3 regions of the Bradyrhizobium sp. CCBAU 25338 genome follow, and region 2 is predicted to be linked to each of the others. Evidence: riboswitches for the same ligand, from Rfam matches in the RefSeq annotation. Region 2 holds a riboswitch; each other region holds the start of a gene.
The links. Region 2 has a riboswitch for cobalamin ahead of ACM42_RS01100 (DUF1636 family protein). Riboswitches for the same ligand answer to the same signal wherever they lie in the genome.

Region 1 (9,553 bases), on a different contig from region 2:
TCGACCACTCGTCGTACGAATTTAAGGCCACGCTTACCTCCTAGCAGCGCGATCTTCCGCTCTCTGCTTTTCCGAGATCCCGCTTGGGTCGATAGGTCAGATGCGCGCTACGCTATTGCCGGATACGTGCTCTATACCACCAATTCAACCTATCTGACTTGGGAGGCTCGCCACGGGGCGATGGCGTATTGGCCGTCCCTTCAGGATTCCAACACGACTGCCGACGTCGTGCCGTTTCTATAAGTGGAACGTGTGCTACAGTAAGGCTACCGCACGAAATGGCAGCGGGCGGAAGTAAGCTTGATCCGGAGCGGCGCCGCCAAGGTTCAAAGGGAACGCTGGCCATTGTAAAAAGCGAGGTACGTCCGATCGAGACGCCGGCGTCGGACGCACGTGCCGTAGGCATGCTCGACGACCACGATGTCGCGCCCGGCGCCCAAGCTGTCTACGCTGAAGGCGATGCCATGACTGGCGAGCACAAACGTCGCGGGCGAAAACTACGAGACTTAGTCGGTGTTGAAGACTCAAGCTTCCGTGGAACAAATCGGGAAGTACAACGCCCTTTGCTCATTCAGGAGAGCTCGTCCTTGCGGGATGCTCAAAAGGCTGATGTGGACGGATTAGCTCATGCAGGCGGGGTTCGAAGCTCCAACACATCGGCGAAGATTGTCCAATCGCGGACTCTCTTTTGCCTGCAGAAATCGGTCTCCGCCTGCTGTGCAGCAGCACTCAGCGAGGCGGCATCGACCTTGAATGCTGCCTGGCATGCACGATGCTCACCGCCGGTATCGTCGCAGACGGTCTTAATAAACCGAACGTTAAATGAAGGCATGACCCTCTCTTCCTGTTCGCTCATCCACTATCTGCCATTCGCCCTTAGAGTATTTGATTTGCCTCAAGCAGCATCCCGAGAGCTCTGTCCGCTCCTCCGAAGACAGGTCGTATAGCAGCGCGGCGCCAGCCTCCTGTTGTCGCGAAGAACCGCGATCGCTTGCCGGCTCATCGCGGCCGGATTTCTATATGCGCCGACGGGCTGCTATACGCGCAAGCGATCGCGGGGCAATGCGCATCCCGAACCTGCATCCGACGGTCCACTTGCCGGCGCGACAGCAGAGCCGATCATCAGGCTTGTCGTCGATGAGCCCGGTCCAGGACCTCAGTGCCAAAGCTTAAGGGTGGGATCAGCGCCGGCAAAGCTACCGACAATGAAAGGCGGAACATCGATCGACGATTCGGGTGGACGGAGCAATGAGGAAAATGCCGTCGTAGCCCGTGGGCGTGAGTTGCGCCTCAAATCAACATGCTGGGCGTTGCAGAGAAACGCGAGGCGCTGGCGGAAGCGCGAGTTCGGACATGTCGACTGTCAACGCGGGCGTCTGCGGCTCGTTGTGTCCGTTCGAGCTCGACCAATCCCGAACGGGCACGCACCACTTTTTGACCCGCATCAACGCTACGGCGGCTGCGTCCTGATAGAAGTATCTTCCAGTAAGGTCAGACGCATGGCAGACAGAAAGATTTGACGCCCATGATGCTTTCATGTCCGGGTACCAGCGACCGTTTTTTAGGACTGCTGCCGGGCGCAGCCGAGCCGCGGGCCAATGACCTGCACATGATAGGTTGCGCCGCTCGCGACGGCGTCTACTTTATCGGCCTGCGGACCGGCCCGACTATGGGCTCCGAGCGGAGCTACGCTCATCCTAATGCTGTTAAGCGAATCCGAGGTCTTTGCGCTCTCGCTGGATGGGCTGCGCGGCGCGCGCGAGGGCGCGGCCGAGCTCACCCACACACCCAGCAGGATGACGCCGCAGGACAGGGAATGTCTCACCAATAAGGGACGTGACATGACAGAAAGCCGGACCATTTACCCCGCCGCGGGCCAGATTGCTGGAGCTGCAGTCCAGTTTAGCTTGTGCGGTACAGCTACAAATACCAACAACCGAGTTCTTGAGCTGATCAGATCGATTCGACGGAAGCTCGGGCGTTCTTTCGTGGCGGAAGTCAAAATGTTTCAGTTCGCGAGCGGATCGTGTTCTGTTCACAACAGCGCATGGCCGATTAGCCCTATCGCCGCGGCTAACGCGATCGACACCCCGGGCCGTCCGCGCGATATCGGGCCGAGCCTGTCCGCGCGGAACCCAAGTAACGTGCGTAGTCTTCACAAGGTTATCTGAATTTGTCAGCCCGCAGCAATGAACACCGACCAGGATCCAATGGCGATCTGATCTGGGAGCGGCTCGAAACGGTGCCGCCACACGATCAGGATCTGGAGATTGCCGTGATCGAGGGTAATTCGATTCACCGGGTTGTCTTTCCTTGCCGTCGGGTCTTCGGCGGATGGATCAACGCGAATACCGGAAAGCACGTCGCCGTGCAGCCAACGCATTGGCGTATCTGGCCGCGATAGCGGCGCTATCCTGCAAAATGGACTGGCGTGAGTTGGGCGGGGACCGCCCTGCCGTGCGCTCTTCGGAAACTATGCAGCGTCGATCGAATGAGCGAGCCTGACGGGAATCATCTCCGAGCAGACCGAAGCGTGGTGGGTGCCTTGCTTTCAGTCAAGCATGACTTTTCTCGTTGCTGTCGCAACCGTTGCCATCGTGCTCAGGAGCGACAAACGTCGGTGTAGATTTTTAACTCTCAGGCTGTACGGTCGCATACCACCGCATAATTTAGCTGCGATAAACTCGTGCTTTATAATAGGCGCAGATCCTTTGGCGAATGTTGTCGCCTTGATCGAACCATCAGCTATTCTCCCTCGGCCGACGAAAGTAGCGCGACGCGTCACCGTCGTTCCTCCGACCCTGCACCTTCCCCGGTCCACGAAATGGACCGGACATTCTTGTTGGCGCCAGGGCTTGCCTCGACATTGTGGAAAGCGCAAATGGCCACAAGCGAATTAGCTTTGGCGAGAACAGACCCGGGCTCGGGATCAATGGTTTTGCGGATAGGCTGCAGCGCGCAGTTCGCGAGCGGCAGCGACCATGTTGGTTAGCGCAGGCCGAACCTCCTCCCATTTACGCGTTTTTAGGCCGCAGTCCGGATTGACCCAAAGCTGCGAATCCCGCAAACGCGTCCGAGCTAGCACCATCAGCTGCTTCATTTCGCCCGCCTCGGGAACGCGTGGAGAGTGGATGTCGTACACGCCAGGTCCGATTTGATTTGGATATTCGTACTTCTTGAATGCATCCAGTAGCTCCATTTTCGAGCGGGACGACTCGATCGAAATGACATCCGCATCCATTGCAGCGATCGCAGCGATGATATCGTTAAACTCAGAGTAGCACATATGTGTATGGATTTGCGTTTGATTGGCAACTCCCGATGAGCAGATGCGGAAGCAATCTCCGGCCCAATCGAGATATGCCTTCCAGTCCGATCGGCGCAATGGCAATCCTTCGCGGAGTGCAGCTTCGTCGATCTGGATCATGGCCGCACCGGCATTCTCGAGATCCCGGACTTCGTCGCGGATCGCGAGCGCAAGCTGACGGCAGACCTCGCTTCTAGGAATATCATCGCGAACAAACGACCAGTTCAGGATCGTCACCGGTCCGGTCAACATCGCTTTCATCGGCTTACTGGTTAGTGATTGCGCGTAGCGCCACCATTCCACGGTGATCGGCTTCGACCGTACTACGTCCCCAAACAGGATCGGGGGCCTGACGCAGCGCGAACCATAGGACTGTACCCATCCATTCCTGGTAAATGCGAAGCCGGCGAGTTGCTCGCTAAAGTACTGCACCATGTCATTACGCTCGAATTCGCCGTGCACGAGGACGTCAAGACCGATGTCTTCCTGCCAACGTACGGCGCGGGCTATCTCCTCCTTGAGGAACCTGTCGTATTGTTCGTCGCTCATCGCACCTCGCGCATGCGCCGCACGAGCATTTCGGACCTCTGTGGTCTGTGGAAACGATCCGATCGTCGTGGTAGGAAAATCTGGTAGTCCAAAGCGTTTCCTTTGGATCTCGGAACGGCGGGCAAATGGGCTGGCGCGCCGGCGCATCGTCTGGTCGATCGTCCTCATCCGGACAGCGACATTGGCATCATGGATCTTCGGCGAAGTCCGGCGGGCAGTCACAGCGCGTTCCGAATCGGCAAGAGCTAGCCCAACATTCTGGTCGCCTGCGAGTACCCGCCCCAGGATCGCAAGCTCACGCATCTTCTGAACCGAGAAAGCAAGCCAGCTCTTGACCTCGGACGTAAGCCCGGTCTCGAGTTCAACATCGACCGGCACGTGAAGCAGCGAGCAGGATGGAGCGAGCTGCACACGGTGCCTGCCGAGCTTCGCAATCGCTGGATCCAGCCGCTGACGGAGCGACGACAAGTTCGAGCGCCATATGTTCCGGCCGTCGATCACACCGAGCGACATGATGAGATCTCTTCGGCCCTCAGCAATGATTTGATCCAATAGCTCTGGCGCTCGAACAAGATCGAGGTGCAGACCGGAAACTCGCAGGTTCAAGGCAGTATTTAGATTGTCGCCTAGCGCGCCGAAATAGCTGGCAACCATGATCTTGATGGCCGGTCCCTCCTTTGCGAACCGGTTATAGGCATGTAGCAAAGATTTTCGCGCCGCCTCATCGAGATCAAGGGCCAGGCAGGGCTCGTCAAGCTGAACCCAACTAGCCCCTCGTTCGGCCAATTCATGCAGAACGTCGATATAGACCGGTATCAGATCATCCAAAAGGGAGAGGGGCTGGAACGCGCTATCGGCACTCTTGCCGAGCTTCAAGAATGTGACCGGCCCGATCAGGACCGGGCGGGTCTGAAAGCCAAGAGCCTTTGCTTCCTCGTACTCTTCAATGGGTTTGCGAGAGCACAGTCTGAACGCTTGTCCCCTGTAGAACTCGGGAGTCATGTAGTGGTAGTTGGTGTCGAACCACTTGGTCATTCCCTGCGCGGGTGCGCCAGATCCCCGTGGGCTCTGACCGCAACTCGCATCCTGGTCGTCGCATTGTGATCCGCGGGCCATGGCGAAGTACGTCTTGAGCGAAACGGATTCTCCTTTCGAGGCGTAGATCTCCGGGATGGCCCCAACCATGACACTTGTATCGAGCACCTGATCATACAGCGAGAAGTCGTTCGACGGAATGATAGTGACGCCGAGAGATTTCTGACGAGCCCAGTTCGCTGCGCGCAGGCCGGATGCGTCCTCGTGCAACTGCTGTTCGCTGATCTTTCCGGCCCAGTAGCTTTCGAGAGCGAGTTTGAGCTCACGCCTTGGACCGATGCGTGGCGTTCCGAGCGTAGCGATTGGAAGAGAGCGAAGAGACATAGCATCAACCCCTGTTGGGGACAGAGGCCATGGCGGACGCAGGCAGGGGAGTCGCGCGTGCGACGGCTGCTTGGCGCACCACCGAGACACCCCGCCCGTGGACCAATATTTTGTCGGGGCAGGTCTCCTGGCTTGCTGGTCATCGCTGCTGTCCGGCCTTCCCGAAGCCTTGGAGGCTTCAGTGACATCGTTGGACAGCGGCTCGCCGCTTACAGTTGCGGGGGCAGCGCCGGCATTCGCACCGGCTTCCCTCTTAGCTCCGGATTAAATGGGCACCGGAGAACCTCGACGGCCGTGGATTATCGGCAGGAGAACTCTTCCGTCAACCTCTCAGATTGTGTGCCAAGCCAATCTGCGACATTTGCTAGGCGAATGAGCGTGCATGTGTATGATTCACCACCATCTAGAGACATTCTCCAATCAGAGATGCAGTAATCAGACATGTCTTTGTCAGATGTCTCAATGAGCATCGGAGGTGCGTCGAGGCGATGCGGCGCGCCAGACCGATGAAAGGGACAGAAGCAGCTTGCCGGCGGGGAGTACCGCTGTTTCGCGCAGAATACTGGCGATGCGGCTTCCGATTTCCAGAGGCTCGCCCAGCACCTCCGTTGGCCAGCTGTTTTCGGACTAAAGGATCTACATCGAATAGGCCAAGGCACAAGGATACAACAGCTGCGGCGGATACACTGAATGAAGACATCGAAACGGGCGCAGGTCGGAAAGTCGACAAGAGGGACACAGAAATCGTGGAAATTTCTGTCTATTGCCTGGCACGAAGAATGCAATCGCTCGGCATGCCCAATCTCCTCCTGCTGGGCATGTCCAGCTCAGCCAATTGACGCTGTCGCTGGCGAGGGAAGTCAGCGGCGCGTGACATAGAGGGGAGCGCCTGCTGGCGCGGGAGAGCGGTGCCCCCTAGCATCTCGGGACATTTCTTGCGCTCGCTCATAGCAGGTTCAAGGTTGCCCGCTTTGAAAGATGTCTGGATGAAACGCGATAGGCTGAGGGTTATGAAGAGAATGTCTGGAAGAGCAGCGCCATGGCTTTGCCTGGGCGGATTTCTAATCTGCCTCGCCTGGCCGGCTGCCATGAGCACCAATATTCGCGCCAGCGACAGCCCCATTGTCGAACGACTCAAGTCAACTTGGCGAGCGCAAAATGGTGAGACGATCGAACAAATCATCTCCAATGTTTCGATGGTGGCCCAGTTCGTCCCTCAAATGTGGGGCGTTGTTGAACTTGGCCAAAACGACTTTGTTTTCGTTTCGTGGACCAGGCACCGGGACAACAAATCGGACGAACAGTACGTTATCGCCTGGAAAGTCGCGCCCGACGGTACGATTGAACTCGCCTCAACGTATGCGAAGCCGATGGAGTTGGGCTGGCGCGCCCTGGCGCTCTCGTTGATCGCCACTGAAGTCGCAGATGGCGAACGGGGCGCAAATCTTAACTTTCTGCATGATCCGACCAACTTCAACTTTGTGAGTACGCCGCAAGGCCAGCTCGGCGATCTTCTGCGGCACGGCCGCTGCACTATCATCGATCCTGTTGGAGTGGACTACCTACCGAAGCGGAATGACAAGCCGACCGAGAAAGGTGATATGTGGCGCATTCTGCTCGTGGTGAACTGTAGTATCCAAGGACCACGTTATTTTACACACAATGGGGTCATCTCCTTCGAGAAGAGCGAAGGACCTGATTGGGAGCCACAATCCTCCTTTGCCAAGCGCATCGCGAAATTCCCTCCTGGCTCCTGGTTCCAACCTACCGAGCCAAAGGAAGAGGAAGACTTAGGAGAGCAGAGGCCTTAGTAAACCATCTTGCAGCGCAATATCGCGCCGCAGCCCGTCCATGGCCGGGCGCGTCGGAGCCTACTGCAGACATACCCGCTCTGTTGTTTAGGGCTCCGCAACCGTAAGCATATCGGCTCGAGGCGGCACCAAGGGCCCAGTGCTGAGACGAAAGCGACGAGGAAGTTACCGCGAACGGGGCAGCGATAGCGACCCTGGCATACCCGCTGAGCGCCTGCCCATTTCCGAGTGCGCAGGGCGGGAAGCTCCGGGGCGGTACGCGAGAACGTGGAGGACCAGACTGGCTCGGCCGCTAGCTTTCCTCGCACTCATTCGTCTGCACGCATAGATCCGGATTCGAAGCATGGGAAAGCGCGTCTTCAGCTCTGCTCCATCCGTCCTGGCACCGTCTCTGATTGCGAATTCGGCTCTGAGTCGGCCATCCAGTTCAAGCGCGCAACAAAAGACCGGTACTTCCCGAACGGCCGCGACCATGTCATTCCAATAGTGCAGCGAGGTGCTTAAGTATGATGCGCAGCCTGAGTCGGCAGCCGCACCGAAGCTATCCGCCCCGAGTGCGGTGATGCGCAACGCGTATTGTAGACTCAAGCCTCGCACTGAATTGCACCAGGATGGTACTCGCGATTGTCCGAACACGTGGGCCGCCTCCCCTTCTCCGGCGCGTCTACGGCAAAGCCGGGCCTCAATATCGCAGCCTTTACAATTTGTGGAGCAAACGCACGCTAATGCCAGCGCTCCTGGGTATGCACGTTGAGATCGCGGGGAACGTCCCTACCAAAGAGCGGCCGCCCGTCGCGCGGCCTCAGTCATAAATGATTCAGTCCTTGTACAAACGTTTGGGAGCTAGCGCTTAACGGAATACGGCGCAGCGCGGAGGAGCCAAAAGCCCCAATGCGATTGCCATCAGCGATCATCTGGTCGGGCGTAAGAAGGGACCGGATTTGTGCGGTTTGCTCAAACAAGAACGGTTCATTTGTGCGGCGAGCGTTGAGGCTCGCACTCCATTGCGTCCTTTTTCTAAAATCCGTCAGAGCGATTCAGACCAGAACCTTCTTGAACATCTTTTTTCTGTTAAGACTTAGGGCGAACTTCATTGTCCTAGTCGGGAGGGTCGGCAGCGTCCAGTTTGCCGATCGAAGTCGTCACCAACTACAGCAAGGTTGCTCCTCCACGCCTGACTGGACCGCGAGCGCCAACGCTTCATAGCTGGCAACTTTTTGCAAAGACAACATTCCGAGGCTCGGGTTTGTCCATCAGCGCGAGTTCGTCAGGGTCCGACGCCCATCTTCTTCTCAGGTCGAGAGCGTACAGTGCGCTCCCAGTGAGAGAGCCGTCGATGCTCGAAGAATAACGCCGCACGCAATGCGGAAGAAATCTCTTGATCCTTACGCAGCGTCAGGTCGTAGCTTCGCGAAGCTCTCATAAAGCACGTCGAAAAAGCCAGCGGGATAGCGGATATCATTCGGTCGGCAGTCGAATGTATCGGCACCGTATCGTGCGTGAACATGGATCAGGAGCGAAAGGTTATTCTCGGGATGACGCACCGCGGAATCATATGCGCATTGCTCGCTCTCATCACATCTCCGGTCTGCGCCGCGACACTCAGCGGTGTTCCGCGCATCCTCGACGGCAATACTATCGAGATCGAGCACACCAACGTTCGGCTCTCAGGTATCGGAGCTCCTGAGACGGACCAGATTTGCCTCGACGCCCAGGGCCGGAGATGGGCCTGCGGCGTAGCTGCTCGCGACGAGCTCATCAAGCATTCGAATGGGCGAACCTGGGATTGTCACACCCAAAGAGCCGACGAGTACAGGCGAGCCCTCGGCAGCTGTTTCATCGAAGGTGAGAATGTGAACGCCTGGATGGTACGCTCCGGCTGGGCACTATCGGCTGGTGCATCTCGCCATACCTACTCTGTCTATGAGTTGGTGGCGAGCACAGCCCATGCGGGGCTGTGGTCGGGGGCGTTCATCGCGCCCTGGGACTGGCCTCGCCGCAATAGGGGCACGATTATCGTCGGCGCGACGTTGGTTCCGATCGACGCTCAGGAAGTCCTTCTCGGATCCGATCTGCTATCGGAACCGCCGTCCCCCGAGTGCCTGATAAAAGGCATTCACGAGCGCAGCGGCGAGCGCATTTATCACCTGCCAGGGCAACCTAGTTACGACCAAATCGACATGACGAAGAGGCGCGGCGAACGCTGGCTCTGTAGCGAAGCGGAAGCCGAAGCCACCGGGTGGCGTAAGGCCGTGCGATGAGGCGACACATGCATGCAGCCAATACTCCAAACATGTACCATTTAACCAAGATAGCGCGTTCGCGCCGGTCGCTGTTGGTGTTCGCGGCTTTGGCAGTTTCCCTGCGGTTCGGCAATGGCATTGTCGATGCGAAGGAAGCAAAAGGCCCGCCCAAGCCAGACAACCTGCTGGCGCCAGATGCTGCCCTGAAGCGGCTGCTGAGGGGG
Region 2 (9,553 bases):
AGTTCCAGCGCCGCGGCCGAGCGCGTGTTGCGCATGGATTGCGCGAGCGCAGGAATGGATTCGTCTCCGAGCGTGCAGATGACGGCATTGGCCGCGGGAAGTCTTGCGCGCGTGATGCCTTCCGAGACCATGCGCGCGTCGCACAGGATCGGCGCGCCCTTCTGCAGCGCCGCGCGCGCGAGGGTCGCCATGCCTGATGTGAAGCGGATATGCGCCTCCAGGCCGACCATGCCGGCGGCGTGGATCATTCGCACCACCACCGGCTCCTCGTCCGGCGTAAAGCGCGCAAGATCGGCCTCGGCCCGAATGGTCGCGAAGGATTGCCGGTAGATCGCCGCGCCGTCGGTCTCGTAGGTGTGCGGCATCAGTTCCCTCCGATCAGGATGGAGGGATCGCTGACGATATCGGCGCCGCTCAGCCCGCGCAGGACCGGCTCGTCGCGGGTCGAGCCGTCGCGGACGAGATCGAATCCGGCATGCGTCGCAATCAGCGTGACCGCAGCCGTGCCGGAATGGGCGCAGCCCTTGCCGCAGCCCGAGACGTGGAGCCGCGCATCGGCGGCAATGCGCGGCGCAAGCGCTGCTGCGAGTGCGCGCGTATCGGCATGGGCTTCGCGGCAGCGCGGCGCGCCGCTGCAGGCGATCACGCGCAGCGCCGGGTCGTATGGCTCGGTGATGAGGCCTGCCCCACTCGGCATCTCGCGCTTGCCCTCGCTGAGGACCATCCGCCAGGGGGTCATGCGCAGCGCATGTCCGCAAGCAGAGAACTGGTGGAGCGTCGCGTGCAGCATCTGCCCGAACGCGACGCCGACCATCGCGCCTTGCGGATAGTGCCCGGGCCGCGCCGCGGCCATCACGGGCGCCGGCTCGGTCTCGCCGCGCAGCGATTGAGGCAACGCCGCGCCGGATGCGATGTGGGCCGCCATGCGCCCTCGCCCGTCCCTCGCGCCGCCGGAGATGATGAACCAGCTTGCGAGCGCCAGCGCCGTGCTCACGGCCTGTCCGCGTGCGACGGAGCGGCCAAGCCTTGCGCCGTCGGCCCGCACCAGGAGACGACCCGAGCGATCGCGCTCGATGCGTATGTCGGCGGAATCGCCAGCCAGAACGCGCGACCTTCCGTCATCGATGGCGAAGCCGAACTTGGTGGGAAGCACAAGGCCGGAATCGGCGAGCGCCTCCTCGAGCTCCGCGGCGAGCGACTGCGTTTCGTCGCCGTTGCTCCAGAACGGCGTCACCAGGATGTTGCGCCGAGCTTCGATCTCAGCGTCGGGGTCGAGCAGCTGGAGCTGCGCAAGGCCGTCGAGCAACGGCCGATGGCTCTCTTCCTTGACGCCCCTGATCTGGAGATTGGCCCGGCGTGTGACGTCGATCAGACCATTGCCGAAGCGTTCGGCCAGTTCGGCAAGCCCTGAGATCTGTGGCGCTTCAAGTCGACCGCCGAACGGACGCACGCGCACCACGAACCCGTCGCCCGACAGCATCGGGCGCAGCGCGCCGGGACACCAGCCCTTGACCGCGGCCGCGCTCATGAAGCCTCCCGCAGTGCCGCCGCGATCGAATTGCGGCGGGTTCGCCAGAGTGAGGCGTCGTGCAGGCGTGTGAAGCAGATTTCCATCGCGGCGAGCGCGGACGGATTTTCGCGGGCCATGAAGGCCCGGACGTCGTCGTTGCCGAGCGTGGCATCGTAATAGAGGTCGAACAGATGTGGCGGCACGGCGCCGGCGAGGTGCGCGAAGGCGGCCATGTGCTCCAGCGTCGCGGTGATCTCGGCGGCGCCGCGAAAGCCATGCCGCTTCATGCCGGCGATCCAGGCCGGATTGGCCGCGCGTGCCCGGACGACGCGTGAAATCTCCTCCGTCAGCGTGCGCGCGCGAGGTTGCTCGGGGTGTGTCGCATCGAGGTGATAGAGCGATGGTCCCGCCGCGCCGAGATGTGCCGCAGCCGCAGCTACGCCGGCTTCATGCGCGGCATAGTCGGCGGCAAGCAGCAGATCGGTTTCAGGCAAGTCCTGGATGTGGACAAAAGCGTCTGCGGACGCGAGACGCGACTCGATGCCGGTACGATCCGGCTGCATCGCACCATCTGCCGAGAACGCCCAGGACGATGCCGACAACCAGGCTTCGCCGGCCGCATCGCGTGTCTCAGACGTGAAGGCATCCGGGATAGCGGACAATCCAACGCCGTAGTGTCCAGGCCGCGGCGCGAACACGCGGGATGCGCGGTGGCGGTACGGATTTTCATCGCCCTCCTCCTCGCGCGCCGCGAGCGCCTCGGAGGCGGCTTCGAACAATTGCGCCAGACCCGCGAAGACATCGCGAAACAGGCCCGACACGCGCAGCGTGACGTCGATGCGCGGACGGCCGAGCTCGGCCGGCGCGATGATGTCGTAGCCGATGACGCGGCCGGAGGCGTGATCCCAGCGCGGCGCAAGGCCGGCCAGGTGCAGCGCCATGGCGAATTCCTCGCCCGCCGTGCGCATCGTCGCCGAGCCCCAGAGATCGACGATGAGGCCCTTCGGCCAGTCGCCATGATCCTGCAAGTGACGGCGGAGCAGCTCTTCCGCAAGCTTGATGCCTTGCGCATGCGCCGACGGCGTCGGCACCGCGCGCGGATCGACGGCGAACAGATTGCGCCCGGTCGGCAGCACGTCCTGGCGTCCGCGATAGGGCGAGCCCGATGGGCCCGGCGCAACGCGCCGGCCTGCCAGCGCGGCAAGCAGCGCGTCCCGCTCCGCTTCACCGCAGGCGCCGCGGCCGAACACGTGCAGGCCGTCGCCGAACTGGCTCTCCTTGAGATCGCAGACGAAGCGATCGATCCGCGGGATCGCTTCGGCCGGCGCTGCCGAGGCATCGAGGCCGAGATCCTCTTCGAGGCCGGCGGCACGGGCCTCGTCGCGGATCGCGGCGATCAGGCGCTGGCGGCGGGCGGGATCGAGACCGTCGGCGGTCGAATATTCATCGAGCAGCCGTTCGAGCCGGCGCAACCCTTCCGGTACCGCGGATGTTTCCAGCGGCGGCGGCAAATGGCCGATCGTGACCGCGCCGATGCGCCGCTTGGCCTGCGCGGCCTCGCCGGGATCGTTGACGATGAAGGGATAGATGACGGGCAGATCGCCGGTCAGGGCTTCCGGCCAGCACGCAGATGACAGCGCCACGGATTTCCCGGGCAGCCACTCCAGCGTGCCATGCGCACCCATGTGCAGGACGGCGTCACAGCCGTGCTGACTGAGCCAGAGATAGAAGGCGACGTAGGCATGGCGCGGCGTGCGGGCGAGATCGTGATAGTCGGCATCGCGCGAGGCCGCTTCGCCGCGTTCCGGCTGAATTGCGACAATCGACCGACCACATTCGATCGCGGCGAAATAGAACGCGCCGTCGCGGCAGCTCGGATCGTCTTCCGGCGCGCCCCAGGCCTGCGCGAGATCGTCCTGCAAGGCCTGCGGCAGGCGCGAGAGCGCCGCCCGGTACTCGGCGACATTCCAGATCAATTGCTGCTTCAGCAGCGTCTCGCCGAGCGCATGAACCGGAGCGACAGCGTATCCGGCCTCCGAAAGATCAGACACCAGGGCCTCGACCGAAGCCAGCGCATCGAGACCAACCGCATGCGCGATCTGGTGCGGCCGGCCGGGATAGTTCGACAGCACGATCGTCAGCCGCTTCTCGCCGGCCGGCGTCTCGGCAAGGCGTCGCCAGGCCGCGACGCGCACGGCGACCGCCGTCACACGCTCCGCATCGGGCGTGTGCGCCAGATGCGAGAATTGCAGATCCGGATCGCGCATAGCGGCCGATTTGAAACTCATCACGCCCGCGAACAGGCGTCCGTCGACCTCGGGCAGCACCACATGCATGGCGAGGTCGCCGGGCGACAGGCCGCGCAGCGACTCCGCCCAGTCCTCGCGCCGCGCCGTGGAGAGCGCGACCTGAAACACGGGGCATGTCGCGGCATCGAACGGCGTCGTGCCGTCATCGCCGATCGCAGAGAACGCCGTTGCATTGACGATCGCGGCTGGAGGATCCTGCGCAAGATGCGTGCGTAGCCAATCCGCGACGCCCGCGGCCTTCAGCGAGCTGACGAATACGCCATACGCATCGAAGCCGCGCTGGCGCAGCGCCGCGATCAGGGCATCGACCGAACCGGTGTCCGCAGCCGTGAGATAAGAACGATAGAACGTCACCAGCGCGCGCGGCTTCTTCTCGGCGCCGGCCGGCGCCGCAATCACGCCGCACTCGGGATCATAAAAGCCCATCTCGGGCACGATCATCTCGCCGACGACCGGTCCCGCATAGAGGCCCGAGGCCAGCGCAAGCTGCGCGATCGCCGCCTGCGCCGCGACCGGACCACCGGTGTCGCAGAGTACCTTGAGCCGGCGCAGCGTCGAGACCGGCAAGGTCGAGTACGCATCGAGCCGCGCGTCGTCGCGGCCATCGGCCGGCAGCACCGCCAGCACGATGTTGCGATCCTTGGCGAGTTGCTGCAGGGCCGCGAGCCCATACGGCCAATAGGACTCACCGCCGATCAGCCGCACCAGGATGCCGCGCGCCTGCGACAGCGTGCGCTCGATATAGGTGTCGACCGACAGCGGATGACGGAGCTCGGCGAGATTGGCGAGCCGCAGCGATGGCAGGCTGCTCCGGCCACGCCGCCAGCCGGCCGCGAACGCCGCAAGATCGGAATCCGAATACGAGAGCACCACGAGATCGGCCGGGTCCTGGCCGATGTCTCTTGGTGTCGCGGTCTCCTCGAGACCACGGCTCTCGCGGAAGACGACGTGCATCAGATACCAAGTCCTGCCTTGATCGCAGCCTCGTCGATATCGCCATGCTCGCCGATCACGACGAGCTTCGACTGCCTGACACCCGCGCCCCAGGGCCTGTCGAACTGGTGGCGCACGCGCTCGCCGACGGCCTGCAGCAAGAGGCGCATCGGCTTGCCCGCGACCGCGATATAGCCCTTGGCGCGCAGCACGTTCTGCTCGCGCGCCAGACGCTGGACCGAGGCGACCAGCGCATCGATATCCGCGACTTCCGGAAGATCGATCACGACGGAGGCGAAATCGTCGTGCTCATGCTCCTCCTCGCCGTCATGGTGCGACGGGCGCGCGGCGAGATCGTTCTCGGCGGCAGCGCCGAGGCCGAGAATGACGCGCGCATCGATCGCACCGTCGGTGACGGAAAGCATCGGCACGCGGCGCGGCATCTCGGCGGTGATCGCCGCCCTGGCGGCTTCGATTCCCGCCGCCCCCGCTAGATCCGCCTTGGTCAGCAGCACGATGTCGGCGCAGGCGATCTGGTCCTCGAACACTTCCGACAGCGGCGTCTCGTGATCGAGATTCTCGTCCGCCGCGCGCTGCGCTTCGACGGCAATCGGGTCCGGCGCGAAGCGGCCCGCCGCGACGGCCTCGGCATCGGCCAGCGCGATCACGCCGTCCACCGTGATGCGCGAGCGAATCTCGGGCCAATCGAACGCCTTCAGCAGCGGCTTCGGCAGTGCCAGGCCCGAGGTCTCGATCAGGATGTGATCGGGCCGCACCGGGCGCGCCAGCAATTTCTCCATCGTCGGAATGAAATCGTCGGCGACGGTGCAGCAGATGCAGCCGTTGGCGAGCTCGATGATGTTCTCCTCCGGACAGTTCGCATCGGCGCACGACTTCAATATCTCGCCGTCGACGCCCTCGCTGCCGAACTCGTTGACGAGCACGGCGAGTTTCTTGCCGTTCGCATTGGCAAGCAGATGCTGGATCAGCGTGGTCTTGCCGGAACCTAGAAACCCCGTGACCACCGTGACGGGGATTTTTGCGAGCGAGTTCATTCGGCGGCCTCCGGCACGACGGCAATGGGGGGAATGCGGGCAAGTGACTGCTTGCGGAATATTTCCGGCCTGCTGCGCCAGGGCACGAGGCCATCCGGCGCCGCCGCATAGGCCGCCGCGCCCGCGACCACGTCCTGCGCATTCGTCTCCGACAGGCGGCCATAGACATAGGACCAGCGGCCGGGCGCGCTGAGCGCGACCGAGCAGCCCTGGCTGCAGGCCGACAGGCATTCGACGGGAACCACGGTGACGCCGTCGGGCACGCCCGCGTCGAGGATCGCACCATGCAGGCGCTTGCCGGGCGTCGTCTCGCCCTCGCCAAGCGTCTGGCCGGCGCGGCAGGTGATGCAGACGTGAAGTGTGACGGTCATCGCCTCTTCCAGGATAATCAGCGGGAGGCGAGAGGCACACGGACCCTGACTCAAGAGGCCGTTTCCCCGTCGCGGAACACCCCGTCCGCCGGTCCAAAACTCTTCGCGCTGGCAGGTCTCCCGGCTTGCGGAGCAGGGCTTTGCCCTTCGATCCCCGCCTTCCCGATTCCCGCGGGAATCAGTGGCTTCGGGCATCTCTCCGGTCACGGTCGCGGGGGCGGCTGCATTTTGGACCCAAATCCTGCCGATTCGGACCCTATCGCATTCCCTCTTCGCCTGTCATAGGACAGGAACCAACGCCGGGCCACCATTTGCCCGTGGCTGCCACTTGTCAAGCCGAAGGACTGGTACGATGACGCCTGAACCGGACACCCGAACGGGCGAGGAAACCGACGCCCGGCACGCCCAGAAAATGGCGAAGAAGAAAGCCGCCCGCGACAAGATCATGGCGACCAAGAGCGGCGAAAAGGGCCTAGTCATCGTCCACACCGGCGCCGGCAAGGGAAAATCCTCCTCGGCCTTCGGCATGATCGTCCGCTGCGTCGCCCATGGACTCCCCTGCGCGGTCGTGCAGTTCATCAAGGGTGCCTGGGACACCGGCGAGCGCCGCCTGCTCACCGGCCATTTCAGCGAGCTCTGCCAGTTCCACGCGATGGGCGAAGGCTTCACCTGGGAAACGCAGGACCGCGCCCGCGACATCGCCGCAGCGCGCGCCGGCTGGGAGAAGGCCAAGGAACTGATCCTCGATGAGAGCTTGCGCATGGTCGTGCTCGACGAGATCAACATCGCGCTGCGCTACGATTATCTCGACATCACTGAGGTGGTCGACTTCCTGACCACGCAGAAGCCGCCGATGACGCATGTCGTGCTCACCGGCCGCAACGCCAAGGACGAGCTGATCGAGATCGCCGACCTCGTCACCGAGATGACGCTGGTGAAGCACCCGTTCCGCTCCGGCATCAAGGCGCAAGCCGGCGTCGAGTTCTGAGTCTCTTCGGCGATGACGCGCGCATTGATGATCCAGGGAGCCGGCTCGGACGTGGGCAAGTCGCTCATCGTCGCCGGCCTTGCGCGTGCCTTCACGCGGCGCGGCCTGCGCGTGCTGCCGTTCAAGCCGCAGAACATGTCGAACAACGCCGCCGTCACCGTCGATGGCGGCGAGATCGGCCGCGCCCAGGCGCTCCAGGCGCTAGCCGCCGGCGTCGAGCCGCATACCGACATGAACCCGGTGCTGCTCAAGCCCGAGACCGATGTCGGCGCGCAGGTCATCGTTCACGGCAAGCGCATCGCCACGGCGCGCGCGCGCGACTACGCGGCGATGAAACCGTCATTGATGGGCGCGGTGCTGGAGAGCTTCGAGCGGCTGAAGGCGCGCGCCGATCTCGTTCTGGTGGAAGGCGCCGGCAGCCCGGCCGAGGTGAACCTGCGCAAGGCCGACATCGCCAATATGGGCTTTGCACGCAAGGCGGACGTGCCGGTCGTGCTGGTCGGCGACATCGACCGCGGCGGCGTGATCGCGCAACTCGTCGGCATCAAGACGGTAATCGACCCCGACGATGCCGCGATGATCCGTGGATTTGTCATCAACAAGTTCCGCGGCGATCCCACGTTGTTCGACGACGGCTACAGGCTGATCGAAGACAAGACAGCCTGGCGCGGCTTCGGTGTGCTGCCCTGGTTCGCGCGTGCCGGCGAACTGCCAGCCGAGGATGCGCTGGGCCTGAGTGACGCGCGAAAGCCGGGCCGATGCAAGATCGCCTGCCTCGCGCTGTCGCGCATTGCCAATTTCGACGATCTCGATCCGCTCAAGCTCGAGCCGGGCGTTGATCTCCTCATGGTGCGTCCGGGCGAAGCCATTCCCGGTGATGTCAAGCTCGTCATCATCCCGGGCTCGAAATCCACCCGCGGCGATCTCGCCTTTTTGCGCGCGCAGGGCTGGGACATCGATCTTCTCGCGCACCACCGAAGGGGCGGCCATGTGCTCGGCCTCTGCGGCGGCTACCAGATGCTCGGGCTCAGCGTCGCCGACCCCGACGGGATCGAGGGTCCTGCGGGCGAGACACCGGGCCTCGGACTTCTGGACATGAAGACGGTGATGAGCCCGCAGAAGACGCTGACGCGGGTTGCGGCCGTGCATGCCGCCACGGGGCAGCCGATCGAAGCCTACGAAATCCATATCGGCCGCACCGACGGCCCCGATCGCGCCCGCCCGTTCGCGAAACTGAATGGCGAGCCGGAAGGCGCGATCTCGCAGGATGGCCGCGTGCAAGGCAGCTATCTGCATGGCCTGTTCACGTCGGATGATTTCCGCAAGGCTTATCTCGCAGCGCTCGACATTCCCGCAGGCGACGAGCCCTATCGCGCCAGGGTCGAAAGCGCGCTCGACGCGCTCGCCGACCACATCGAAACCCATCTCGACGTCGACGGCCTGCTCGCGCTAGCGCGCTAGGACCTCCGCAACGCGCGCCCATTCGGTTTCGCTGCCGGGAAGCCCGAGCCGCAGCCATGCCGGCTTCTGCGCAAAGACGCGCGACCAGATTTGGCGACGCGCGAGCTTCTCCTGTTCAGTACGCGCGTCAGGCGTTTCGTACGAGCGAAACAGCGGCGTGCCGCCAACGAGCCGCCAGCCTTGCGCTCGCGCCATGTCGTCGAGGCGGCCGCAGTCGCGCGCAAGCCGCGCGGACGTGGCCTCGGCCCAGGCCTGATCGCGCAAGGCGCGACAGCCGATCGCGATCGCCGCTCCCGAGACCGGCCATGGACCCGACATCGCCGCGAGCCTGGCGATGTCGAGGGCATTGCCGATCGCGAAGCCGAGGCGCAGGCCGGCAAGGCCATAGAACTTTCCGAAGGAGCGCAATATCAAAAGTCCCGGCCGATCCGCTTCCGGCGCGAGCGACAATTGCGGAACGGCATCCGCAAAGCTCTCGTCGACGACGAGCCGGCCGACGCGCGGCAGCAGCGCCAGCAGATCCCTTGGCATATGATGCCGGCCGTCGGGATTGTTGGGATTGACGACGACGGCGAGATCCGCGCCCGCCAGCGCGTCAAGCTCCGCGACCTCCCGGACGTCCCAGCCTGCAGCCGACAGCACCCCTGCATATTCGTTGTAGGTCGGCGCGAGGATGCGGGCGCGACCGGGCGGCACCAGTTGCGGCAGCAATTGAATGGCGGCCTGCGCGCCACTCATCGCAACGACCGGTGCACGCGTGCGATAGGCCTGCTGCGCAGCCCGATGCAGCGTCTCGATCTCGGCACGCGACGGCAACGCGCTCCACGCATGCAAGCTCACCTCACCCACCGGATAAGGCAGCCGGTTGATTCCGGTCGACAGATCGATCCAGTCCTCCGCGCGTCCACCAAAACGCTGCTGGGCCT
Region 3 (9,553 bases), on a different contig from region 2:
GACCAGGCCGGCGAGCCAGGCGACATTGGTCAGCCCGATGCGCGTGACGATGGCGGCGGTGAAGGCGGCCTCTCCGCCCAGGAACGGCGTTGCGGCGAGCAGCGCGAGCTCGTAGGCCGCATAGGCGGCGACGAGCGTGAGCGCCAGCATCAGCGGCGTGCGGCCCTGCGGCAGCCTGCGGAGCACGGCCGCCGCCGCCGCCGTCGCCAGCAGCGCAGCCGCGCCGATGACGAAACCCCAGGCGATGGTGCTGCCATCGATGGGATAGTGCAGCGCGCCGAAACCGATGCTCTGGTTCACGAGCCAGGCTCCGGTGACGACGAGCAGCGCCGGACGCAGCGGCAGCATTGCAGCCGCGACGACGGCGAAGGCCGCGAACGGCGTCGCACAGGCGAACGCAAAACTTGCGAGCGCGCATGAAACCGTCAGCAGCGCGAAGCCGAACATCGGCGCGAGACGCGGCGTCACCGGATGGAGGCGGGAACCGTCGCCGTCGGACGGCAGGATGTCGAGAGCCATAAGTGATCTCCTTCTCTTCGAGTTCTAGTCCATTTGGGGGCCTGTGACAGCCCCATTGAAATCAAAACGTGGCGCCGGCCTTGAGCAGATAGGTGCGACCGGGCAGCGGATAGGCGCTGAAGCGACCGTCCGTGAAGGCGCTTGCGACGGCGTAGTCGTAGTAAAGCGCGTTGAGCACATTGCTGACGCTGAGCGACCAGAAGTAGCGCTCATATTGGCCGCTGAGCTTGAGGTCGATCGTGCCGTTGGCGGGAATCGGCTTCTGGGTTCCGGCCTGGTCGTTGTCCATGCGACGCTCGCTCCAGAAGCGCGCGGTGGCGTCCAGCACCAGATAGTTCTGGCAGATTTTCCAGGTGAGGCCCGCACTCGCGGTGTAGCGCGACACCAGCGGCACGTCGTTGCCCGCCCAGACGCCTTCGCGGAAGACGGCCCGTGTATAGGCCATGCCGGAACGCACCAGCAGGGCGTCGTTGATCCGATAGGAGACACTGGTCTCCGAACCGTAGCGGCGGGTCGGATCCAGATTGGTGTTGTAGAACAGGATCGGATTGAAATGGATCTCGTTGGCGAGGTCCATCAGATAGAGGCTGCTCTGCATCTGCAGTCCGCCTCCTCTGATGCGCAGCCCGCCCTCGATATCCTGCGACGTCTGGGTCTTGAGCTGGAACGTTTGCGGGAGCGGATTGAAGAACGGGTCGAATGAAGGGCCTGACGACACCCGCTCGTCGACATCAGGCGTGCGGAAGGCGCGCGCAACGCGGCCGAACAGCGCGACGGTGTCATTGAGACGATGCTCCGCACCGAGGTGTAGCGCATATTGCGTCTCGTCGGTCCTGAGCGGGAGCGCGCCGATGTCGGCGTTGAACGGAGCGGCCGGGTCGAAATTGTCACGTGCCGAGAGATTGGTGTTCTGCACCCGGACGCCGTAGGAGATATCGGTCGTTGGCGCGACGCCGAGCGTGTGCTGGATATAGCCCGCAACCGTCCGCTGCCTGAGATCGTAATTGTGCCAGGGAGCGAGACCCTGGCCGGCGCCGCGGTTCTGCTGAAAGCTCGCATCGTAGTAGTCGACGCCGGTCAGCACTTGCGAGGGCATTCCGAAGAGCAGGCTCTTCACGCTGAGCCGCGGCGTAATCGACCATGTCGTAAGGTCAGCATCGACATAGGTCGACGTGAAGAAAGCCGGAACCGGCGCCGGGCTCGAGAAAAATGCGCTCTGCTGCTTCTTGTCGCGCACGCCGCCGTCGACGATGAGATCGACGCCGTTGACAAGAGTTTTCGTGAAGCCCGCGGTCGCGCCAAAACCCTGCTGATTGGCGTAGTTGAAGGGCGTGCTGGTCCCTCGCCGGTTGGTCGCGAGCTCGTCGACGCCGATGGAGGGATCGACGGTGCGGCCGCCCGGCAGTCGCAACTCCTGATTGTCAGCGGTGACGGTCAGGAAGGCGGTCAAGCCCGGCGTCGTGTAGTTCAGATTGCCGACGCCGTTCTCCTGCGAATAGCGATTGTTGTCGCGATAGCCGTCGGTCCTGACGGCATTGCCGTAGAACGAGGTCGACCACGGACCGGAATTGATCGCGGCCGAGACGTTGCCGAGCCTGGTATTGAATGAGCCGAAACCGGCCTCGATGCGCGCTGTCACGGGCGGGCCGCCCACGCCATTCTTGGTGACGATGTTGATGACGCCGCCAACCGCATTGTCACCATACAGCACCGCACCGGAATTGCCGCGCGTGATCTCGATGCGCTCGATGGCATTGAGCGGGATGGTGGAGAGGTCCACCTGGGCCATATCGATGTCGTTCAGCCGCCGTCCGTTGACCAGCACCAGCGTGTTGGCCGTGGCGAAGGCACCGAAGCCGCGCAGGTCGACACTGGTCTTGGCACCGATCGGGCCGCCATAGAACGTCGTGATCTGGGCGCCCGGCACTTGCGTCGCGATGATCTCGGCCAGCGTCTGCGACGGCGCATGAGCGATGTCCGCGGCCGTGATGACGGTCGTGGCCGCGCCGACGATACCGCCATTGCCGGCGGCGGCCTCATTGCCCGAGCCGGACGAGCCGGTCCCACTCGGCGCCCCGTCCGGCGCCGTTCGGCGCCGCCCCGCCTCGCCATCGCCGATCGCCCTGGCACGCGTACGGTTCTGATCGTCGGATCTGGTCACTTCAACCGGTGGCAGCTGCTCGGCGACGGACTGCTGGGCGTGGGCGATGGAGGGATCGAGCGAATACAGCGAAACGGCCGCAACGATGCCGGCGCAGCGGCGCCTGGCGGCAGTGACAATACGGGACACAATTGTAACCTCGGCATGACGTCAGTGGCACGTCACAGCGAACGAGGCTTTACGGCGGAGCGATCGATTGCTCCGGTGAAGCTAATGTCTGTACTCCCCGACCGACATCTTCGCGTGTGACCACGGCTGACGGCAGGTCTCCTGGCTCGCGGGTCGTTACCTCTGCGTCGCCTTCCCAGGACCGAGATTCCCAGTGGCATAGGACGAGAGATTCACCGCTTACAGTTGCGGGGGCAGCCATGGCATTGAGAAGATCCCGGCCTTGGGACATCTCGCACCACATTCCCTTTTGATCTCCATGGGGAGAACCGTCGGCGGCCAATCTACGGGGCGCCCAGGCCGGGAGTCAATCGACCGGTGGGCCGGCTTCAAAGCGAATCGAACAATGCCCTGCGCCGCCTACGTTCGTCCTCGCGGGCGCTGGGCCTGAGCCCAGGCGACAGCGACATCGCGCGGCGGAACGTCGAGGCGCTTGATCGGCATCAGCTCGCCGGAGGCCGAGACGATCGCGGTCTCTTCGCGCCGGCAGCGCGTGCAGACGAAACGGACCTCATGCGGGGATGCCGACCAGCTTGAACGCTTCACGTTGGCGGCCATCGGCCAGGCATCGCAATGCGAGCACGACACCAGGAACCGGCCGGGATCGAGCATACCCATTCCATCGGACTCCGCGTCCTGCCCACTGCTTCCAATGACTATCCTATGTAAATCGTTCCGGTGCCTCGGCACCGTCAACGCCACGTTCGCTGGAAGCCTGCGCGTTGCTCGCCGTTCCCACGAGACCTCCGGCGTTGTCGATTTCAAAGCTTGCGAATTTCATCCGATGTCCCCCTGCTCCGATCGACCCTATCAGGTCGAGACGGCGGGGGCGATGGGGGCCGGGGATGCGCGGTTGCGAGCCCTTGCAGGCAGAAGGCAATTTGCTCAGCGAGCCCCCTTGAGGGTGCAGGAGGTCGTGCAGGTGACCGTGGTGCCGCGATCGCACGATCTGCAGGCGTTGACGCACTGGTTCATGTCGCGTGGATTGTAGCTGTAGTTTCGTATCGGACAGGTCGACGTCGTCGAGCCGGTGATGTCCCGCTCCTGGTCGCAGGCCGCCGTCATGAGCGCGCATATGATCACGGCAACGAGGCGCATGGGACTTGCCCTGTCAGGCATGGCACGATGACACTCGCGAGGTGCGCTGCATTGCAACGAACCCCGGCCTTCCCACCACGAGCCACCGCCGATCGGCGATGCCCGCATGCTGCGAGAATGCGCGCTAAATGTTAAGAACGGATTTCAGCCGGCCTCAGGCCGCAGCCGTGGTCGCGATCGCCTGCCGAATATCCACCGCCAGCTGGCGGTACTGCTCCCCGAGCTTCAGATAGAACTCGCGCTTGGTGCTGTCGGTGGCGAGCTTGGCGATCAGTTCGCATTCGGCGGTGAGCGTCTCGAACCGTTCCAACCTGTCCTGAAGTTCTGTCATCGGCGTGTCCCCGTCAAACGCCACAAGGACAGCTAACCTAAATCCGGGAAATAGGTCACAGCGAACATCGTTATGGGGTAGCATCAATTTTTCCGCGACAGCCTATTTCTGCTCGAGCCGCCAGGTGCCGTCCCAAGCGGCATCCGGCGGATTGGCTGCGAACTGCCCGATGCGGCCGAGCATCGTGCGCGAGGGACCGTCGCCGGGGACCGCCTCGAGCGCCGCGTTGAAGGCGGCACGTGCGTCGTCGAAGCGCCGGGCACGATACGCGGCGAGACCTTCGGCATAGTGCGTACGCAGGCTGACTTGCGCATCGGTGAGTGCGCCCGGTCGCGCCATCACCTCGAAGATCGCCTGCGGCGCGCTTTGGCCCGCGACCGCAAGACGGTCGATCTCGCGCAATTCGAGGCGCGATCCAATCGCATCCGCTGTCGCCTGCGAGATCAGAATGCGGGTGCCGTAGACCTTGTTGACGGTCTCCAGCCGCGAGGCGAGATTCACGGCGTCGCCCATCACGGTAAAGCTCATCATCAGCTCGGAGCCGATGCTGCCGGTCAGGACCTCGCCAGTGGCGATGCCGATCCGCAGATCGCACGGCGCGGGCATGGCGCGGATACCGAGCAGATCGGGCAGCTGCTTCTGCAGCGCAGGCACCTGGTCGGCCATCTCGACGGCAGCAAGCCCGGCGAGCAGGGCCTGCTCGTCCTCTTCGATGAAGGGCGGGCCCCAATAGGACATGATGGCGTCGCCGATATATTTGTCGATGACGCCGCGATTGCTCCTGATGGGGCCGGACATCACGGTGAAATAGTGATTCATCACCTTGACGAGGCCGCGCGGGGTCATGCCCTCGCTCATCGAGGTGAAGCCGCTCATATCGCAGAACATGATGGTCATGACCCGGCGCTCGCCCTCGATTGCGACCTCCGGCCGCTCGATCAGACCCTGCACCACCTTGGGGTCGATGTAGCGGCCAAAGGTCTCCCGGATGCGCTCGTTGTGCCGCAGCTGCTCGATCATGCGGTTGAAGGCCGCGGCGAGCTCCCCGATCTCGTCCTGCGTCGAGACGGCGATGGGCTTGTCGAACCGGCCCGCTTCGACCTCGCGGGTGCCGGCCAGCAGCAGCCGTACCGGACGCGTGATGCCGCTGGACACCAGCAGCGCAAACGCAAATCCGACGATCGCCGCGAGCAATGTCACGACTCCCGAAACGATGATCGTCTGATGCTGGCGGCTGATCACCTGCGACGTCGAAAAGAAGACCTGCGCCAGCATATCGCCGCGGATCGTATCGATCTTCCGGTTGAACTGTTCGCGCAGCACGTCGATGTGTTCCAGCGTGCCGCGCGCCTCGGCCATCTGCTTGGCGTCGACCTGCTTGAGGAGCTTCGCATGGTCCTCGCTCAGATCGCGCCGCAACTCGGTAACGGCGGTGTCGATGCGGATATCGATTCGCGCCAGCGCGGCATTGTCGGAAAACGTCCTGGGGTCCTCGATGATCGCGTTGATCAGCTTGCGCGCGGCCTCGGCCTCCTCCTCGATCCTGCGGTCCGATTGCTCGAATTCGCGAAGGCGCGCCGCGTAGGCCTCCTCGTCCGACGGCGCCTCCATCCGGGTCATGATCATCCGCCGCAGCGCCAGCGCCCGCTCCAGCGAGCGAATGTTGGCGCGCGCCAGATGGCTGTAGGCCGGGATGTAGCGGTTGGTCAGTTCATCGAGCAGGACGCCGACCTGGCTGGACATCACCATCGACAGGATCGAGGTGACCAGCATCAGGACGATCAATCCGAGGGCGATGCCGACGATCTTGCGCCGGATCGACTGGTTGAAAATCGGCATGGGTGCGGAAGGCAAAGGCCAAGAGGACGGAACGAGGGAACTCCATACACCGGACTGGCTGCGGGAACACGCGCAATCTTGGCCCTCCTGGCGTCCTGCACCATGCAACCGTCGCGCGAGCCCGACCGTTAACAAAGGTTAACGGCTCTGCCCTTTTCTCCTTTGCGGAAGTTCCCACGGGGCATCGGTTTTTTGCCGCATTGTTGCGACAGCGTCAGGATGCGGAACGATGCCTCGGCATCGTTCGCTAGTTTGATTCTCCAGCCGCATGTCGTCGCGGACCTTGGTTTTGTAGTGGTTTCGCAGGGGGGACCATCGAATGAACCAGTGCCTACGCTCGCTCGCGTGTTTCGTTGCCGTGGCCGCGATGGCCCTCCTTCCCACAGAACTGGCCGCCAAAAGCAGCCACAAATCGGCCGCGCCGAAGAAGACGCATGAGGCGAAAGCCGGCAAGCACCGCCATGCCTCCGCCGGCAAGGCGCGGCACGGCAAGCATGCCGAGGCCAGGCGCAAGTCGAAGAAGACGGTCGACCAGCCCGCGGACAGGCCGGCACCGCCACCGCTGACCGGCGACCTCGCCGCGCTGAAGGACGCCATCGATCTTGTGCGCAAGGGCAAGACGGATGACGCGAGCGCGGCGCGCGACCGCATCGCCGATCCCGCCGGACAGAAGCTCGCCGACTGGTTCATGCTGCGCCATTCCGAGAGCACGGCGAATTTCAAGCGCTATGCCGCCTTCCTGGCCGCCAATCCGGACTGGCCGAGCAGCGCGCTTTTGCGCCGGCGCGCCGAGGCGCGGCTGTGGCAGGAGAAGGCCGACGCCGCCACCGTGCACAAGTTCACGATGGGCCGGCCGACCAGCGCCAAGGGCAAGTTTGCGCTCGCCCGCGTCTTGCGCACCGAAGGCGATACCGACAGCGCCGCCCGGCTCGTGCGCGAAGCCTGGCGCGCCGACGAATTGTCCGAGCGCAGCGAGGAGGATTTCTACGAAGCGTTTCGCGATCTTCTGTCCGCTGACGATCACCGCGCGCGCATGGACAAGCGGCTCGGCGCCAAGGATTACGCGGGCGCGAGGCGCGCGGCCAAACGGCTCGGCGAGGATGCGCTCGCGATCGTGAAAGCCTGTGCCGCGGTCACCGGCAAGTCCAGCAAGGCCGGGGACGATCTCGATGACGTCTCCGCTGACGCCCGCCGCGATCTCGGCTACGTTCTGTGCCGCGCACAATGGTACCTTCAGAAGGACCGCATCGACGACGCTGCCGAGGTGATCCTGGCCGCCGCACCGGACACCATGGCGGCCCAGGACACCGACGCCTGGTGGCGCGAGCGTCGCCTGCTCGCACGCAAGCTGCTCGACCAGGGCAAGTTCAGGACCGCCTATGACGTGGTGCGCACGGCCGCGGTGCCGGAGAAAGAAGTCTATCGCGTCGATTATCACTTCATGTGCGGCTGGATCGCGCTGCGCTTTCTCGATGATCCCGTGACGGCGATGGTGCACTTCGCCGCCATCGACGAGGGCTCATCCAATCCGATCGCGCTGTCGCGCGCCCATTACTGGCGCGGCCGCACCGCCGAAGCCTTGGGCGCAATGGCCGATGCGCGCATGAGCTATCGGGCGGCGGCACGCTATCACACCGCCTATTACGGCCAGCTCGCCCGCGCAAAGCTGGGCCTCGACCGGATCGAGCTGCGTCCGCCCTCGCCTGTGCTGGCCTCGGCCGACACGGCCCCCGCGGACGAGCGCGTGCGCGCGGCCGACATGCTCTACGCCATCGGCGAGCGCGACATGGTGTTCTATTACGCCGAGGACTTCGCCAAGGAGAGCAGCGATGTCGCAGCGCTCGAAGCCCTCGGCGAGGTTGCCCGCCGGCGCAACGATGCGCGCGTGATGCTGGAGGTCGGCAAGACGGCGCTGGCGCGCGGGCTCGCGCTCGACCATTACGCCTTCCCCACCATCGGCATCCCCGAGCACAAGCAGGTCGCGCCCGCGATCGAGACCAGCGTGATCTATTCGGTGGCGCGCACCGAAAGCTCGTTCGACCAGCGCGACAAGTCCCATGCCAACGCGGTCGGGCTGATGCAGGTGACGCCGGAAGCGGGCCGCGATACCGCCAAGCGGTTCGGCCTGACCTATGACTGGGGCAAGATGGTCTCCGATCCCGTCTACAACACGCAGATGGGCGCGGCCGAGCTCAGTGCGCTCTTTTCGGAATACCGCGGCAACCAGATCATGACCTTCGCCGGCTACAATGCCGGCCGTGGCCGCGTGCGCGAATGGGTGCAGACGCGCGGCGATCCCAGGAATCCCAATGTCGATCCGGTCGACTGGGTCGAGCGCATCCCGCTGTCGGAGACCCGCAACTACGTCCAGCGCGTGATGGAGAACGTGCTGGTCTACCGCACGAGGTTCGAGGGCAGCGGCATGGTCGCCGGCAAGAGCGACCAGCGCGTCGTCGCGCAGGAGGCCGGCGCAACGGCACCCGTGGCGGCCGCAGCGCCCGCTCCCTAGGCGACGTCGCCGGGGCTGGACACGGCGCCTGCCAGGTTGCGTCGCTGCGGCTTCCACGCGAGCGCCGTCGCGTAGCTAGGTGTCACCTCCTTCCATCGTGATCGGATCGCGACCGTCCAAGTATGCGCCGGTCAAGGTTCTTGCGAAGGTCCAGGCGTGGATCGTGCAGCTCCAGCAGAAGACGGCACCCAGGACCGTAAACATCTCGACCGCGTTGCGAGCGGCGACCTCGACGTTCCCGGAGGCCGGCTCGTTGCGCCCAGGCACCGACCATTGCGTTAGCAGCGTCACGAGTTCGCCACGCCGGTAGCAATCGTAATCGCAGTAGCGACGCTGCGTCCGCACATGCCGGACATAGCCGGACCGGATCGATCGCGAGCAGGTGCTGCACGTGGCCGCGCACAACGGGGGCTCGTGATTGACCACCATGAATTTCATGAAGCCGCCCTCATGCGATCTTTCGCAAGCATCTCGCAGAACAGCGCGTAGCACTGATGATCGCAGTAAGGCAGACGGGTCGCGATCTCGCGGAGATAGCTGCCGCTGATCGGCTCGCAGCACTGCATGCACCAGGCCTGCCGGAACGGGGTCCGGTCGTTCACCAGCACGAACGCGAATCTCATGTGGCACCTCCCAAAGCGAAGCAGTAAACGCTATCCAACGGCGACACTGCGGGCGGCGGAGCGCAAAGATGGTTTCGGCCGTCCGGATTATCCCTGTTTCGCTCCACCTTTTGCGGTGGAATCAGAATGTATCTCCCGTCCTCCCGGCGCCGGGCATAGATCTGGTCGTCGATGTATTTGATATCGGTCGGATAGCAGTCAGCACTGTTGCAACAACTGACGCCCGGATTATCCGGCATGTGCCAGGTCGAATAGAATTTCTCGTGCAGCGCCTGGTCCTGGGGTGGGTGCCGGCGATGTACGGC

Region 1: linked by a shared signal. The riboswitch ahead of metE (5-methyltetrahydropteroyltriglutamate--homocysteine S-methyltransferase) and the one ahead of ACM42_RS01100 (DUF1636 family protein) in region 2 are both predicted to bind cobalamin.
Region 3: linked by a shared signal. The riboswitch ahead of ACM42_RS12535 (TonB-dependent receptor) and the one ahead of ACM42_RS01100 (DUF1636 family protein) in region 2 are both predicted to bind cobalamin.

What each region holds. Positions count from the first base shown of each region.
Region 1 covers NZ_LFKY01000002.1:45,203-54,755, forward strand. The annotation lists gene ACM42_RS01850 (hypothetical protein) at 626-856, opposite strand; gene ACM42_RS01855 (hypothetical protein) at 1,701-2,171, shown strand; gene ACM42_RS01860 (hypothetical protein) at 2,177-2,383, opposite strand; gene metE (5-methyltetrahydropteroyltriglutamate--homocysteine S-methyltransferase) at 2,930-5,275, opposite strand; cobalamin riboswitch at 5,376-5,578, opposite strand; gene ACM42_RS01870 (nodulate formation efficiency C protein) at 6,364-7,086, shown strand; gene ACM42_RS01875 (thermonuclease family protein) at 8,592-9,347, shown strand; gene ACM42_RS01880 (carbonic anhydrase) at 9,356-9,553, shown strand, end outside.
Region 2 covers NZ_LFKY01000001.1:246,353-255,905, forward strand. The annotation lists gene ACM42_RS01080 (precorrin-8X methylmutase) at 1-365, opposite strand, end outside; gene cobG (precorrin-3B synthase) at 365-1,528, opposite strand; gene cobN (cobaltochelatase subunit CobN) at 1,525-4,773, opposite strand; gene cobW (cobalamin biosynthesis protein CobW) at 4,773-5,807, opposite strand; gene ACM42_RS01100 (DUF1636 family protein) at 5,804-6,178, opposite strand; cobalamin riboswitch at 6,272-6,491, opposite strand; gene cobO (cob(I)yrinic acid a,c-diamide adenosyltransferase) at 6,531-7,166, shown strand; gene ACM42_RS01110 (cobyric acid synthase) at 7,179-8,627, shown strand; gene cobD (threonine-phosphate decarboxylase CobD) at 8,616-9,553, opposite strand, start outside.
Region 3 covers NZ_LFKY01000032.1:84,555-94,107, reverse strand. The annotation lists gene ACM42_RS12540 (hypothetical protein) at 1-519, opposite strand, end outside; gene ACM42_RS12535 (TonB-dependent receptor) at 581-2,809, opposite strand; cobalamin riboswitch at 2,924-3,137, opposite strand; gene ACM42_RS12530 (hypothetical protein) at 3,209-3,466, opposite strand; gene ACM42_RS12525 (hypothetical protein) at 3,734-3,946, opposite strand; gene ACM42_RS12520 (hypothetical protein) at 4,101-4,277, opposite strand; gene ACM42_RS12515 (adenylate/guanylate cyclase domain-containing protein) at 4,380-6,116, opposite strand; gene ACM42_RS12510 (lytic transglycosylase domain-containing protein) at 6,436-8,625, shown strand; gene ACM42_RS12505 (hypothetical protein) at 8,701-9,063, opposite strand; gene ACM42_RS12500 (hypothetical protein) at 9,060-9,248, opposite strand.